2 regions of the Brevibacillus ginsengisoli genome follow, and region 2 is predicted to be linked to the other one. Evidence: riboswitches for the same ligand, from Rfam matches in the RefSeq annotation. Region 2 holds a riboswitch; the other holds the start of a gene.
What was found. A riboswitch is a leader RNA that binds a small molecule or an ion and turns the genes downstream of it on or off. The one in region 2 is predicted to bind cyclic di-GMP.
Positions count from the first base shown of each region.

Region 1: it holds a riboswitch for cyclic di-GMP, as region 2 does, so the genes downstream of both, ACQCN2_RS11230 (ATP-grasp domain-containing protein) here and ACQCN2_RS22220 (universal stress protein) in region 2, are expected to answer to the same signal.

Region 1 covers NZ_JBNJQR010000004.1:378,049-385,521, reverse strand. The annotation lists gene ACQCN2_RS11255 (mechanosensitive ion channel family protein) at 1-243, shown strand, start outside; gene ACQCN2_RS11250 (DUF951 domain-containing protein) at 262-477, shown strand; gene ACQCN2_RS11245 (Ig-like domain-containing domain) at 567-1,703, shown strand; gene ACQCN2_RS11240 (YjcZ family sporulation protein) at 1,882-1,977, opposite strand; gene pepF (oligoendopeptidase F) at 2,367-4,283, shown strand; gene ACQCN2_RS11230 (ATP-grasp domain-containing protein) at 4,337-5,512, opposite strand; cyclic di-GMP riboswitch class I at 5,616-5,699, opposite strand; gene ACQCN2_RS11225 (dicarboxylate/amino acid:cation symporter) at 5,848-7,134, opposite strand; gene ACQCN2_RS11220 (DctP family TRAP transporter solute-binding subunit) at 7,290-7,473, opposite strand, start outside.
Region 2 covers NZ_JBNJQR010000013.1:90,509-97,981, forward strand. The annotation lists gene ACQCN2_RS22215 (PAS domain S-box protein) at 1-2,141, opposite strand, end outside; gene ACQCN2_RS22220 (universal stress protein) at 2,154-2,561, opposite strand; cyclic di-GMP riboswitch class II at 2,625-2,707, opposite strand; gene ACQCN2_RS22225 (helix-turn-helix domain-containing protein) at 2,799-3,626, opposite strand; gene ACQCN2_RS22230 (GNAT family N-acetyltransferase) at 3,772-4,638, shown strand; gene ACQCN2_RS22235 (sulfate/molybdate ABC transporter ATP-binding protein) at 4,679-5,764, opposite strand; gene cysW (sulfate ABC transporter permease subunit CysW) at 5,724-6,635, opposite strand; gene cysT (sulfate ABC transporter permease subunit CysT) at 6,653-7,473, opposite strand, start outside.

The DNA of each region.
Region 1 (7,473 bases), on a different contig from region 2:
ATCGCTCAGGTGGCCCAGAAACTGGCCGCTGAATCTGAAGATGTGGTAAAAGAACCGGACGTACTTGGGGTTCAAGCCTTAGGCCCACATGAGGTAACAATTCGGGTCGTGGCAGAATGTTTGCCTAACAAGCACCACGCGGTTGCTAGAAAATTACGCGAGATGATCAAAGCGGATTTTGATGAAAAAGGAATTGAAATTCCTTATCCTAAAATGGTGACAATGCCAGGTACCAAAATGTAAGAGAACAGGAGATGCGGTATGGAGAGAAAACAGTTTGCCTTGGGTGATGTTGTAGAGATGAAGAAAGCTCATCCATGTGGAGCAAATGCGTGGAAAATCATTCGCATGGGAATGGACATTCGAATCAAGTGCACCGGGTGTCAACATAGTGTAATGATCCCCCGTTTAGAGTTTGAGCGGAAGTTAAAAAAAGTGATTATTCCTGCGGTGTCATCAGAAGAGAAGACGGAGTAGGAGTAGAATAAAAGGCGGGTACCTAAAAAAAATTGTAGGTACCCTTTTTCTTTTTCTATACTGGCACTAGAAAAGGGGGGATTCGTTTCATGTACCTTGGTAAAAGCAAGATTTCGGTGCTAGTATTTGTACTCTTATTGTTTTTCGGTTTGGGAAGTGATCAATCAATCTTAGCGATGGCGAAGAGTGCTTCCCCGACTATTACAGTTTCGCCGTCGAATGGACAAACTGGAGTGGAAGTGAGTGCTCCGATTACGATTCAATTTGGTGAATCGATCAAATTAGCGAACGGTGACCCACTCACGTCCAAAAATGCCGGCAAGATCGTTACTCTGCAAGCAGTAGATAAAAATCCCAACATCGAGATTGAGATGAAGTGGAGTCCGACGAATAAAAAGTTAACGATACAACCTAAAAATCCGTTACTGTTTGGAACGAAGTATCGTGTAGGATTTAAAAAGGGACAAGTGAAAAATCAGGCCGGTGTGTTAAATGAAGAAGTTTCCTCCGTATTCACTACAGAACGCAAAGAGCCGCCACTAGCTGTAGTTTTTGAGCCGAAGAATCAGGCAGTAGGTGTTCCGATCGACACGAAAATCAGAGTGGTGTTGAATAAACCGATGCTTCTAGCCAACAAGAAACAGATTACTGACGCCACGATCCCGACGTTCATCATCATAAGGGACGCTAAGCAAAAGAAACTAGCATTTACAGGACATTGGGATGATTCTAGTCAAACGGCGATCATAGATCCGGTTGGAAATCTGGCTCCGGGGACGACATATACCATGACCGTAATCGAAAAGAAGCTAAAAGATCGTCAGGGATTAATGAATGAAGAAAGCTTCAGTTCAACGTTTACTACTGAGGTACCAGTGGACGTGATTGCTCCAACTGTAACGGTTTTACCAGCACATGGTGCCAAGAATATCCCCTTGTCCGCAACAGTAACGATTCAGTTTGCGGAGGAGATTGTCTTGTCTACTGGAGAGGAGTTAAACAGCAAGACATTCAGCGATTTGGTGATGTTGCAAGATCGTCAACAAGCAACCGTCAAGTATTATGCTACATGGAACAAAAGCAAACGTATCATTACATTGCACGTGAAGGATAATTTAAAGCCTTACACTGCGTATACGATTCGAATACCTTCAGGAGTAGTAAAGGATTTGGCAGGCAATCCGAATGGCGAAGTTATCGCTACTTTCACAACCAAGGGAAAATGAGTAGATAAGTAAAAGGATGCAGCTCACATGGCTGCATCCTTCTTGTGTTAATAGACGCACTATCAACAATTCTTTTCGACATATGTGATTGACAAAAGACTCAACGTTCTCCGGGGCGCCAACGTTAGAGCCGGTATTTCTCTTGCTACAAACAGCCTGTTGATCGAATAGAGACGAATTAGTTTTCAGAAGTGCCAATAATTACGAGGAGGATGAAGAGTACCAAGATTAAAGCAAAATCATCACAACCGTGAAAAATACCCAAAGCTAACACCTCCGTATCCTAGATTCAATAACTATGCTATGACGGGGAAGATGGAGACGTTTGGGCTATAGCCTATACAGAAGGGAAATTTTTTGGGCGATCTAAAACAAAATTGGCGGTAGAGTGTGGATAAATTTAAAGTGTTCCAAACGCTGATGAGATAAGGAGAATTTCAACATTGTGGATGAATCCGTTAATGTGTTTTCCACAGAGTTATCCACAAAACAAAGAGAGTAGCAATATGATATACTTAAATATTCAGAATAGTCGATAATATTTGAAGGAAATTTATTAGGAACGGATAATTATTATAGGAGAAGTAAAGTTTAACAGAAAAAGGCATATTTGCAACTTTACTGCAAACGTTGAGCTTAAGGTCAATTCGAGGAGGATCATCTTTGAAAAAGATTGTGCTGACTTCATTAACGGCAGTGGCTGTAACCATTTCATCATTATCCGGTCCATTTTTCCCTTATCAACATATTGTGCACGCAGCCACTACAGTGGAAAAGGCCCCGGTATACAAGTCTCGTTCGGAGATCCCCGAACAGTACAGATGGAAGCTTGAGCATATTTATCCTACACAGGAAGCATGGTTAAAGGATGTAAAAAAAGTGGAGTCACAAGCGGGTTCCTTTGCAACTTTCCAAGGAAAACTGGGTGCTTCCGAAAAGAATTTGGTAAAAGCGCTTCAACTATATTCCGATTTGATGCGCAATCATGATAAAGCTTATATCTATGCCAAGTTGGCGATGGATGTGAATACGGCGAATCCTGATTTACAGGCACAAGCGGATCGCGCGGAAAAAATGAGCACGTATGTGAAAGAAAAAACCGCCTGGTTCACCCCCGAGTTAATTGATATACCGGAACAAACTTGGAATAAATATTTAAAACTTCCGGAGCTTGCTCCCTATAAAGCTTTTATTCAAGACCAATTGCGCACCAAGAAGCACACCTTGTCCAAAGACATGGAAGAGATGCTGGCACAGTCTAGCCCTTTGGCAAGCACACCGGAAGATATCTATCGGATGATTTCTAAAGACGTGAAATTCCCTTCTTACAAAAATGAAAAAGGGGAAGAAATACAGCTGACCCGATCGAATTTTGTTGCCTTAATGGATAATAAAAACCAAGATGTTCGCCGATCAACCTTTAAAACGTACTATTCAACCTTGCAGAATTATCAAGATTCTTTTGCGCAGGCCTTGTCGGGGAAAGTGAAAGCGACCAATTTTTATGCGAAAGTACGTAAATATCCAAGTGCCTTGGAGGCAAGTTTAACAGCGAATAATGTACCGACCAAAGTCTATGATGAATTAATTCAAACAGTCAACGCTAACCTTCCACTGCTTCATCGCTATCTGGAAGTGAAGAAGAAGATGCTGGGCCTTAAAGAGATGCACATGTATGATCTTTATATGTCTCCTGCACAACCAGCAGAAAATCGTTATATCCCGTTTGAAGAAGCGAAGGGAATTGTGCTTGATGGATTAAAGCCGCTTGGTGATGACTATACCAATGTATTAAAAGATGCGTTTGACAAAGGCTGGGTGGACGTTTATTCAACCGATGATAAACGGACGGGAGCTTACCAATGGGGAGCTTACGACACACATCCATATCTACTGTTGAATTACCAAGGAACAGCAAGTGATGTGTCCACGATCGCGCACGAGTTGGGTCATGCCATGCAGTCGTACTATACCAATCAGAAACAGACGTACCTTAATTCGGGCTATCCTATTTTTACGGCAGAAGTAGCCTCTACAATGAATGAAACGCTGCTATTTAAGAGTTTGTACGCGAAAGCCAAAACGAAGCAGGAGAAAATGTTTCTGCTGAATCAATACTTGGAAAACTTCCGAACTACTTTATTCCGACAGACACAATTCGCTGAGTTCGAGAAAGTCATTCATGAAAAAGAACAGGCTGGAGAATCGCTGAATGCGGAAGCCCTGAAGAAGATCTATCTGGATATTAACAAGAAATACTATGGAAAAGCAGTCGTATCGGATGAAGAAATTGCAATGGAATGGGCGAGAGTTCCTCATTTCTATTACAATTTTTACGTGTATCAGTATGCAACAAGCTTTGCCGCTTCTGTCGCTTTAGCTAAACAAGTCCTTGATGAGGGCAAACCTGCCGTAGATCGGATTAAAAACAACTTCCTGGCCGCCGGGAATTCGGCACCGCCTATTGAGGTACTGAAGGCAGCGGGTGTTGACATGTCCAGTTCTAAGCCTATTGAACAAGCGATGAAGGTATTTGAAGAAAACCTAACAGAATTAGAAAAGCTGGTAGATGAGAAGTAAACACGAAGAAGCCTCCTGAATTCAGGAGGCTTCTTGCGTGGCACAAACAAATCTTATGTAGTAACTGGTTCAAGACAGCGAAGAAACTGGCTTAAATCTAGTGTCAGCAGTCTTTTGTTTTCTTCCGAAGATTCACTTTTATAAAACAATACCGCAAAAGTAGCTGGATCTTTCGGGAATAGGGAGTAGGAATGAAGAACATGGGCGAATTGACGACGCAATCCTTCCTCGTCTACCGAAGAGATTATGTCTGGATCAATCGAGTTGGGAATACCTGCGCAAAAAAAGCTGTAGAGAGAATCATCCATCGAGGCAAGGATTGAGTCCCAATCCGGCTTCGTTTGTTTAATAAATGACTCATATGTGTTCACGCCATAAGCATAGAAACCTAGTTCGTTTGTACCGATTCCCGAGAATCTCAGGGGATTCACTTCAATCGGAACCAACTCTCCATTCTCTTTCATTCGAATTTCAACATGAAGCGGAAAGTTGTTTAATTTAGCCTTTTGACCGATTGTATGAAGAAAAGATTGAACGCTTGCCAAAGCTTCATTTAATACTTCCTTGCTTGTGTAGTAGATACGATCTGAGGTGTCTCCGTCATGGAAAAACATACGTTTGAATACGTTTAACACAACTGGCTCACCAGACTCGTTGTAATAGGCATCGATTGCATATTCACTACCTTGAATCCATTCTTCGATGATGAACGTACTCGAATCGTAAACAGTGTTAGAGTAAAGCTTATTCGATAGCTGAACCTCAGCCTTAATTAATTTGCTAACCGCATACCATTCATCTTGATTCACTACGCGATAAACACCTAAGCTTGCGTAACCAACTGCTGGTTTAATAATGATCGGGTAAGGTAAAGTGGCGGGGTTAATGGTAGCAAGTTCAGTAATGGATACTTCTCGGAAGAAAAAAGAAGGGTAGATTTGGCTTAACCAGCGGCGAAACGTCACTTTGTTTTTAAATAAAGAGATGTTTCTAACGAGCGAAGAGTCTGGAAGATGTTTTTCAAGTTGAGAAAACGCGTTTTCTGAATTTGTAAGGACCGGATAATGATTTTGTCTCATCAGATTCTGAATAAAATCCTGTTGTGTCAAAAGATTTAAACGGTGACGCTCTGGTACTGCTACATCTCCCATGATCATGACGGGCATCTGTGTATCTACTAAAGTGCTAGCCAGAAACGGGGAAACATAGGGCTTGTCCAAAATAAACAAGATTTCTCTCTCCCTTACCTTCAATATCTCTGTATGAAACGACAAAATAAAAAGCTACTCCAGGTGGAATAGCTATAAGACCAAAGATAAAACTTTGGAGCCATTCGGCAGCTCGGCTGTCATAGTTGATAACCTTAGACCCGTAGCTTTGCGTCCTCACTTTTCAATGAGTTTGCCATTTATCGAAATACATATACAATTGGTAGATTACACTACGAACGAAGTATAAATGAGGTTGGGAGTAATTACAAGGTTAAGGTAAATAGTCCTAATATTATTAAAAAAGGTATAGCCCGAGTGAGTCATTGGGGCTATACCTTTGGGTTCGGTCTATATTAACTAGATAAAGTAGTAGGGAAAGCAGGTGATACAGGAACATCATCTGTTTCTTCATCGATAGAAACAGCATTCGGGTTGAATTCATTTTCCATTTTGGATACGACCACAGTTGCAACACTATTGCCAATCAGGTTTGTAATGGCGCGAGCTTCCGACATAAATCGGTCTACACCGATTAGAAGGGCAATTCCTTCGACTGGGACCATTGGAAAAGCGGAAAGTGTGGCAGCTAAGGTAACAAATCCGGAACCAGTTACACCAGCAGCTCCTTTGGAAGTGAGCATCAGGACTCCAAGAAGTGTGAGTTGTTGTACCAGCGATAAGTGTATGCCGTACGCTTGTGCGATAAAGAGCGAAGCCATAGACAAGTAGATAGAAGTACCATCCAGGTTAAACGAATAACCTGTAGGAATAACAAGTCCGACAACAGATTTGGAACAGCCGTATCTTTCGAGCTTTTTCATAATTGGAGGCAATGCCGATTCAGAAGAAGAAGTTCCTAGAACCAGTAGAATCTCATCTTTAATATATTTTAAGAAGCTAAAAATGTTAAATCCATAGTAGCGCGCAATTGAACCAAGAATAACAACAATGAACAGGAACATTGTGATATAGACGGAACCCATTAACTTGCCAAGCGAGGTAAGAGAGGAGATCCCGAATTTCCCGATGGTATAAGACATGGCACCAAAAGCAGCAATAGGCGAAAGCTTCATGATCATGTTTACAATACCGAAAAATACGTGCGCAAACTTATCAAATAATTGCAAGATTGGCTTTCCGTTTTTGCCCATTGCAGCTAAGGACACTCCGAACAAAACGGCAAAGAACAGAATCGGAAGCATTTCCCCTTTGGCGAAAGCAGCCATTACGTTGTCTGGTACAATGCCAGCTAAGAAGTCAACGACTCCACTGCTTTCTTTGGCGGCAGATGTATATTTGCTAATGTCTCCATGCACCTTGCTCGTATCGATTCCCGCACCAGGTTGAACCAGATTTACGATCAGGATACCGATCGCTAAGGCAACCGTTGTTACGATCTCGAAGTAGAGAATGGCTTTTCCGCCGATCCGGCCAACTTTTTTTACATCTCCCATGCTTGCAATACCGCTTACAATCGTAAAGAAGATGATTGGACCAATGACCATCTTAATCATTTTAATAAATACATCCGCTAAAATCTTAAGATCTACCGCGAACTTAGGAAAGAATTGACCTACGAGGATACCGAGAATAATTGCAATGATAACTTGAACAGTCAGATTACGAAAGTTGAACTTCATCCCGTCACTCCCTTATACTAATTTTTCAGAAATATGAAAGCGCTTAATAAGAATTGTAAGTTCACCCGAATGAATTTAAAAGAATATGGTCATATTGTTCTTTTTGGTCGTTTTGGTCTACGAAAAAAATAAGCCTGGAGAGTGTTCTCCAGGCTTCATCGCGGTTGAGGATACGCGTATTTATTTCGAATTTGTTTTACCTTATTCACCAAACCATAGCCAATGGTGTCTGCATATTTGTTATACAGTGGATCTGTTGCTTGAATCCATTGATTACGCTGTTCATTCGTTAGTTCATGGATCTGGAGGACCGACATCGTGCGAAGCTCATTTAATTGC
Region 2 (7,473 bases):
ACAATGAGAAAGGAAAGACTCCCCTGTGATTCAAGCAATCTTGTCTCTTCCTCGGGTAGATCCTTCACTAGACCTACAATTAGCCCTCCAGAAGACAGCCGATCGTACCAACGTGAAATGCCCATTTTCTTGTAGGAGATATTTTGAAGCAGCGGATTGCTTAATTGCGGCTCAACCGAATCACGCACCCATTCATAACGGTGGCTGACCAGAAGATCATTCGTCTGTGGGTCATGATGGTTCTCATACACATAGACCCGGTCCACGTCGGCGTTCGTTCCAAGGATCGTTAAAACCTTGTGAATCGTTGCTCCGAATTCCTCAGGCATCGTCAATAAATAGTGAGCGGCATCGGCAACTCCTTTGAGGAGTCTTTCTTGTTTCTGAATCATCTCATCTGCTTGTTTGCGCTCGGTTACGTTGCGGCTGACAAGAATAATCGATTCGCATTTCCCCTGATCATCCAATATGAAGCTAATCGCTACCTCAAGCCAAATGTAATGCGATTTGGCATGGCGCAGGCGAATTTCTGTTTTGCAGGAGTTCATCGAACGCATACATCTCGTTATTTCACTTGTAAGCATCTTACGGTCATCAGGATGGATAAACTCAACAATAGACTTCCCAACTATCTCCTCTTGAGTGTAGCCAAATTCATGATTACAAGCCTGGTTGATATACTCGATGACGAACTGTTGGTCCATTTGGCAGATAACGTCCGAAGAGTGATCGGTGATTTGACGCAGTTTCTCTTCACTTGCTCGCAAAGCCGCTTCCACTTTCATACGATCAGTAATATCGCGAATAATGCACAGGACAGCTGGCTTGTTCTGATAAAGAAAAGCCATAGCCGTTACCTCAGTATCAACGACTTCTCCATTTAATCGAACCAATTTTTCATAAAGAGGTTCAACTTTTGCATGATCGTTTTGTAAGAATGCCATACGAGATCTGGCCAATTGTTGGGAATCTGGGTGAACCAACTCAATGGCAGGCTTCTCGATCAGCTCCTCCTCGTTTTTCGCGCCAAACATTTGCATCGCGGCTGGATTGACGTAGATTACTCGATTGTCACAATGAACGAGCATAGCATCTGGAGAAAACTCGACTAGCTGGCGGTACCGCTCCTCGCTCTCCTTCAATTCTCTCTCGATTTGCTTGCGATCCCGCATATCCCGAATCGTACTGGCAATGGCCACAACCTCTCCCGAACCGTTATGAACAGGCGAATAGGTCACATTCACGTTTATCAAGGTGCCATCTTTGTGTCGGCGTATCGATTCCATTGCAGTCAATTTCTCGCCTGCCATGACGCGTTGACAGTTCATCTTATACTCCTCATACAGATTAGGGAAGATAATCGGGAAGGCTTGTCCGACCAATTCTTCCTTTTTCCAGCCAAAAATCATTTCATAAGCGGTATTGACTGAGAGTAATATTCCTTCCAAATCGACAATGGCAATAGCGTCTGTTGTATGGTTAATAAAGGATTCCAACTGCTCCTTCGCTTCTCGAATCTGTTTTTGGGCTAGCAACTGTTCTGAGATGTCCTTGAAAATACAAACCGCTCCAGCTACTGCGCCATTTTTCCGTATGCAACTCACTACATATTCAACGGGAAAACTTGCCCCATTCTTGCGCAAGAAATTGTCGGTTGTCCGCAACTGTGGGATTCCCTCTTGCATGGCCTGTACAAAGGGACACTCTTCAGCCTCCCCCTCTGGATTCACGCGATAGACTAACTGATGGATTTTATGATAGAGCAGTTCTTCTCGACGAAATCCCAGCATTTTCAAAGCAGCCGGGTTAATAAATGTGATATTCCCTTGGATATCCAACCCGAAGATTCCTTCACCCGCTGCCTGTAAAATCATCTCTGTCTGATCATGCAGGTGTTTAACCTCAGCTTCAACAGACCGCTCCCTCATTCGAGCGCGCTCTTCAACGGTATCAAACTGATAGGAGTCTTCCTTATATTGCAAAATCGTTTTAATGTACTCTTCGGAAAACGACTCCTCCTCAGAAACAGTTGGAAGCGTACTAATGTCCTTGCCGCAATGGGGGCAAATCCATTTTTCCTCCTCTCTGAGACTAGACACCGAGGCTCCGAAGCAAAAGCAACACATCTTCTTGATCATCATGGCGCATCCTCCTCACTTCACGATCATGACCGGAATTTGGGATTGATTAGCAATTCCGAGGCTGACGCTTCCCAGTGACAATGTTGAATAATTGGTTAAGCTTCTGCATCCCAAAATAATCGCATCTACCGATTTTTGATTCGAGTATTCCAGAATCATCTTCGTTACCGTGCCTTCCAATACAATGCCTTCCAACTGGGCGTCCAAATCAGTGAAAAAATCCATCACTTTTTTCACTAGTTCTTCCGCCTGACGATGGACGACCTGCTTTATTTCCGGATACGTATCCATTAAAGCGGCATAGCTTGGAATTACATGAAGAACGTGGATTTCCTTGGGGATTCCCGGAAAAAAACGTTCAATAAATTCGTGAAATTTGGTTAAGAATTCTGTTCCGTCCACTGCTATTACTATTTTCATCGTTTTCACCATTCCATTAAAAGGAAGTAACAGTATACAAGTAAAATAGACCAGTTACATTTGGAATTAACTGGTCGGTTGCACTAATCGCTCCGTGTCATCCAAGTGCCCAAGATACAGATGACCGATCATCGCTCCCATTTTTCGATTTGGTAATTCTTAGTACCAATGTACCATTTTTCATTATGAAAATATAGACAGTTTCATTCAAATTCCAAATATTTTATAGCGGTCCTTTTAGCGTTGCTGTCTCATTTCCCGGCAACTCATTCCATATCTTTTTTTAAACGATCGTTGAAAAGCACTAAGACTTCCAAAACCTGCTTCAAATGCAATAGAAGTGATATCCTGTGCGGTGAATTGGACCAACCAACGCGCTTTTTTCAACCGTAGCTCCGTTAAATATTGGCTCGGCGTTGTTCCCAACTGTTTACGAAACAGTTGAATTAAATGAAATTTGGTAACTCCCGATATACGCGCCACTTGATCAAGAAAAAGCTCAGAGGTAAATTCTTCTTGAAGGTATTCCATTGCCCGCTTTAAGGCAGGATGGTAAAGAGCAGATCCCGCTTGCCGTTGCTCTACTCGATCGCGATGGTTTCTGTGCGTCCCCTCTTGGACGAGTAACAACTGTTTGACCAACTGATACTCCAGCTCTTCTAACATAAACGGGATAGATGTCATCTGCATGGTCTCTAAGAAGGCACGTTGAGCCAGTTGATAGAAATCTCGGTTGCACCCTTCTCCCCATTTATCCAACTGGAATCGATTAGCGGATACCCCCCATTGTTCCTCCAGTATTTGCGCCATATATGTTTGTTTGATTCCAAGCACCATGATTTTGGCAGGTTTTTCATCGGTATAATGCCTGTGCTCGTCATCTGGAGACACGACTAACCGATTCTTCGTACTTAAGCGGCGAATTTCCTGATTACACTGAATAGATGGTGTACCTGCTAGCGGAATACTCATTTGATAGCAATCTCCATGGCCATGCAATACATCGGAGGAGTGGGGTTCCAGATGAAATATTCGCAGCCCGCTAAAGTTCATTTCCAGTACCATTTCCACGCTCGGCACCCCCTCAATATTTGCCGCGTTGTCATCTCAATTATTGCGGTATGTACTAGTACGAAAATTTGTATAATAAACATATTTCATTATACTTTAGTTAGTCTTTGAAAAGATATCGTGCAAAAAGGGTGATCGAATGATAAACAATGGTTTGGTAAAAAAACAAGGGTTAACCAAAGAAGAGCTGGAGCAGATAGAGCAATTGGCGGCGCTTTGTGACCAAGCGGAAAATATTCAACTCAAACTAAATCGGGACATGCTGCGCAACCGTCCCACTAATGAAACCAATGATTTTCTCTACTACGAGGATAATCAACTTGTTGGATTCTTAGGAATCTACTCCTTCCGTTCTACAGAGGCTGAAGTAAGTGGAATGGTTCACCCTGATTATCGCAGGAAGGGTATCTTCCGCTCACTCCTCCAAGAAGCGATTGATGAGTGTAAACAACGAGAGATTCCCAAGATTATTTTTATCGTTCACAACCGTTCCCAATCAGGAAAACAGTTGATGGGATCCTTGAATGTGCCCTACTCGTTCTCCGAATATTGGATGGAGTATCAGGCTGGAAGCGAAGGTGTTGCGGTTACAGGAGATATTGAATTGCGCAAGGCGACAGAAGCAGATCGAGACACGGTTATTCACCTGAACGTTACCGGATTCTCCATGACGGAAGAAGATTCCCGCGACTATGTAGATTCTACGCTAAGTTCCAAATCCGATCGTACCTATATTGCTTCATTAAACGGAGAACCAATCGCCAAAATCTGCATCCAATTGGAAGGCGGCAATGGTTTTATCTTCGGCTTCTGCGTCACTCCTGAGCTGCGAGGGCGTGGATATGGACGTCAGATTCTTCAGCAAACCATCGATCTGTTGCTCCTTCAACAACCAAAGCGAATTGCGTTGGAAGTGGCCGTCGAGAACAAGAATGCCCTAACACTCTATCAATCCTGTGGCTTCACGGAAACTGGCGCCAATGATTATTACGAACTAATTCTATAAAAATCACCCCCCTTATCCCGAAAGTTAAGGGGGGTGAACTTTAGCTATGGGCATTGGCTGTATAGAAGGGAATATTGGTTTGTTCCGCAATTACCGTCGTAACTTGATTGGTGGCTTGAAACATACGCAAGTTCTTGATCGTTGCGTACACCTTATCGTGAATTTTTAAACCCAATTCCTTGTAGCGTTCATGACTGATTTCGACCTCAAATAAAACTTCACTATCCACACGCTTGCACTCCAGACGAATGGTCGGCCCGATCGGATAAATATGCTGAATGGTGGCTTCAAAGGAGTTCTTACTCACCGGGATCCGGGACAGATCGATTTCATGCGGTCGGACGTACCCGATCGCCGCTGATCCAGTGTCGCTGGTTGGCTTGAAGCTCTCTCCATTAAAGCGATTTACACGTCCCAAAAAACTGTAGACGAATGGGTTCGCCGGGTAGTGGTAGATTTCCTCGGGAGAGCCGACCTGTTCAATTTTGCCCTGGTTCATAATGACAACCCGATCCGCCATCTCCAAGGCTTCCTCTTGATCATGCGTCACGAACACAGTTGTGATGTGAAGCTTATCATGCAGCTGTCTCAGCCAGCGTCGCAACTCCTGTCGAACTTTGGCATCCAGCGCTCCAAACGGTTCGTCGAGGAGCAACACCTTGGGCTCAACAGCGAGTGCCCTTGCCAATGCCACCCGTTGTCGCTGCCCACCTGACAACTGAGTGGGATAGCGATTCCCCAAGCCTTCCAGCTGAACTAATTGGAGCAACTCCGTTACGCGCTTGCGAATGAATTCCCGCGATGGGCGCTCCTTGCGATTCTTCACTTGTAAACCGAAGGCGATGTTGTCAAAAATCGTTAGGTGCCGAAACAGCGCATAATGTTGGAACACAAATCCGACCTGTCGCTTGCCCACCGGTTGATTCGTTGTATCCTCTCCATGGAAGTTGATCCTTCCTACTTCCGTATCTTCCAAACCAGCAATCATCCGAAGCAACGTAGTTTTTCCAGAGCCTGACGGACCAAGCAACGCAACAAGCTCACCCGTTGCGATCTCAAGATTAATATCCGTTAATGCCTGAAACTTACCGTACGTCTTGGAGATACTTTTCACTTCGATACTCAACGTTCAACGCCTCCTCTTCTCCATCACCTAGTACCTGATTTCTCTGTTTGTTGGTAAGCCACTCCACTGTACTTTTCACGAATAATGTAACAATCGCCAAGATCGCAAGCAGTGAGGCGACCGCGAATGCTCCAACGAAGTTATATTCGTTGTATAAGATCTCAACATGCAACGGGATCGTATTCGTCATGCCCCGAATATGTCCGGAAACCACCGAGACGGCTCCGAATTCTCCCATCGCACGAGCGCTCGTCAGGATGACCCCGTAGAGCAGTCCCCATTTGATGTTGGGCAGCGTAATCCGCCAGAAGGTCTGCCAACCGCTTGCTCCCAGTACAAGTGCCGCCTCTTCTTCTTCTGAACCAGCGGCTTGCATCACAGGTATGACCTCACGAACCACGAACGGAAAGGTAACGAACAAAGTGGCGAGAATAATTCCTGGAACTGCAAACACTATTTTTATATCATGGGCTTCCAACCAAGGGCCGAGAACCCCTTGTGCCCCAAATAACAGGATAAAGATTAATCCGGAGATAACCGGTGAGACTGCAAACGGAAGATCGATTAGGGTTATCAGAAGATTCTTTCCACGAAAATCAAATTTGGCAAGCAACCAGGCTGCGGCAATGCCAAAAATAAGATTGATTGGCACGGTAACGATTGTGATCAGCAAGGTCAACTTGATCGCATCGAGAGCTTCCGGTTCCAAGATGGCATCTCGGTAGGCTTCCCATCCCTTTTTTAATCCTTCAGCAAATACGGTCGCCAAAGGGATAAACAAAAAGAAACAGAGAAACACCAGAGCGATCACGATCATCAACCAACGTAGCCACGTCCCAGAATGTAAGTTGCTGCTGTTGTTGCTTGTCATACCTCTCTCCCTTTCTCTTAGTGGATCGAAAACTTCTTGCCACTTCTCCATTGGAGAAAGTTAATCATAAACAAAATTGCGAACGAGCTAACCAACATAACACTGGCAATGGCTGTTGCCCCCACGTAGTCGAATTGCTCCAGTTTCGTCATAATCAGAAGCGGAGTAATCTCCGTTTTCATCGGCATATTTCCAGAGATAAAGACCACCGAGCCATACTCCCCGATCGCACGAGCAAATGCCAACGTAAAACCAGTCAGAACAGCCGGCAATAAATGAGGCACAATCACTCTTCGAAAGGTCTGAAACCGATTGGCTCCCAAGATGGCCGCCGCTTCTTCATACTGTTGGTCTAAATCGTGCAGAACCGGTTGAACGGTTCTCACCACAAAAGGCAAGCCGATAAACGTAAGCGCCAGAATGACTCCAAGCGGGGTAAAGGCCACCTTAATTCCAATAGATTCAAGGTAGTGACCGATCCATCCATTCTGTGAATAAATGGTCGTCAGAGAAATTCCGGCCACTGCGGTTGGTAATGCGAAAGGCAAATCCACCAAAGCGTCAACCAAGCGTTTCAACGGAAACTGATAGCGTACCAGGACCCAAGCGACCAATAAGCCAAATACCGCATTTAGCGTTGCCGCGATAAACGAAGCATAGAGACTAAGCCAGTAGGAAGCCACGACTCGTTCCGCCGTAATCGTTGCCCAGAACTCCCCCCAAGTAAGAGAAGTCGTCTTGATGAGCATGACGGCAAGCGGTATCAAGACAAGCAGGCACAAATACAGAACGGAATACCCTAAAGTCAAGTTGAAGCCTGGTAGTATACTATAGCGCT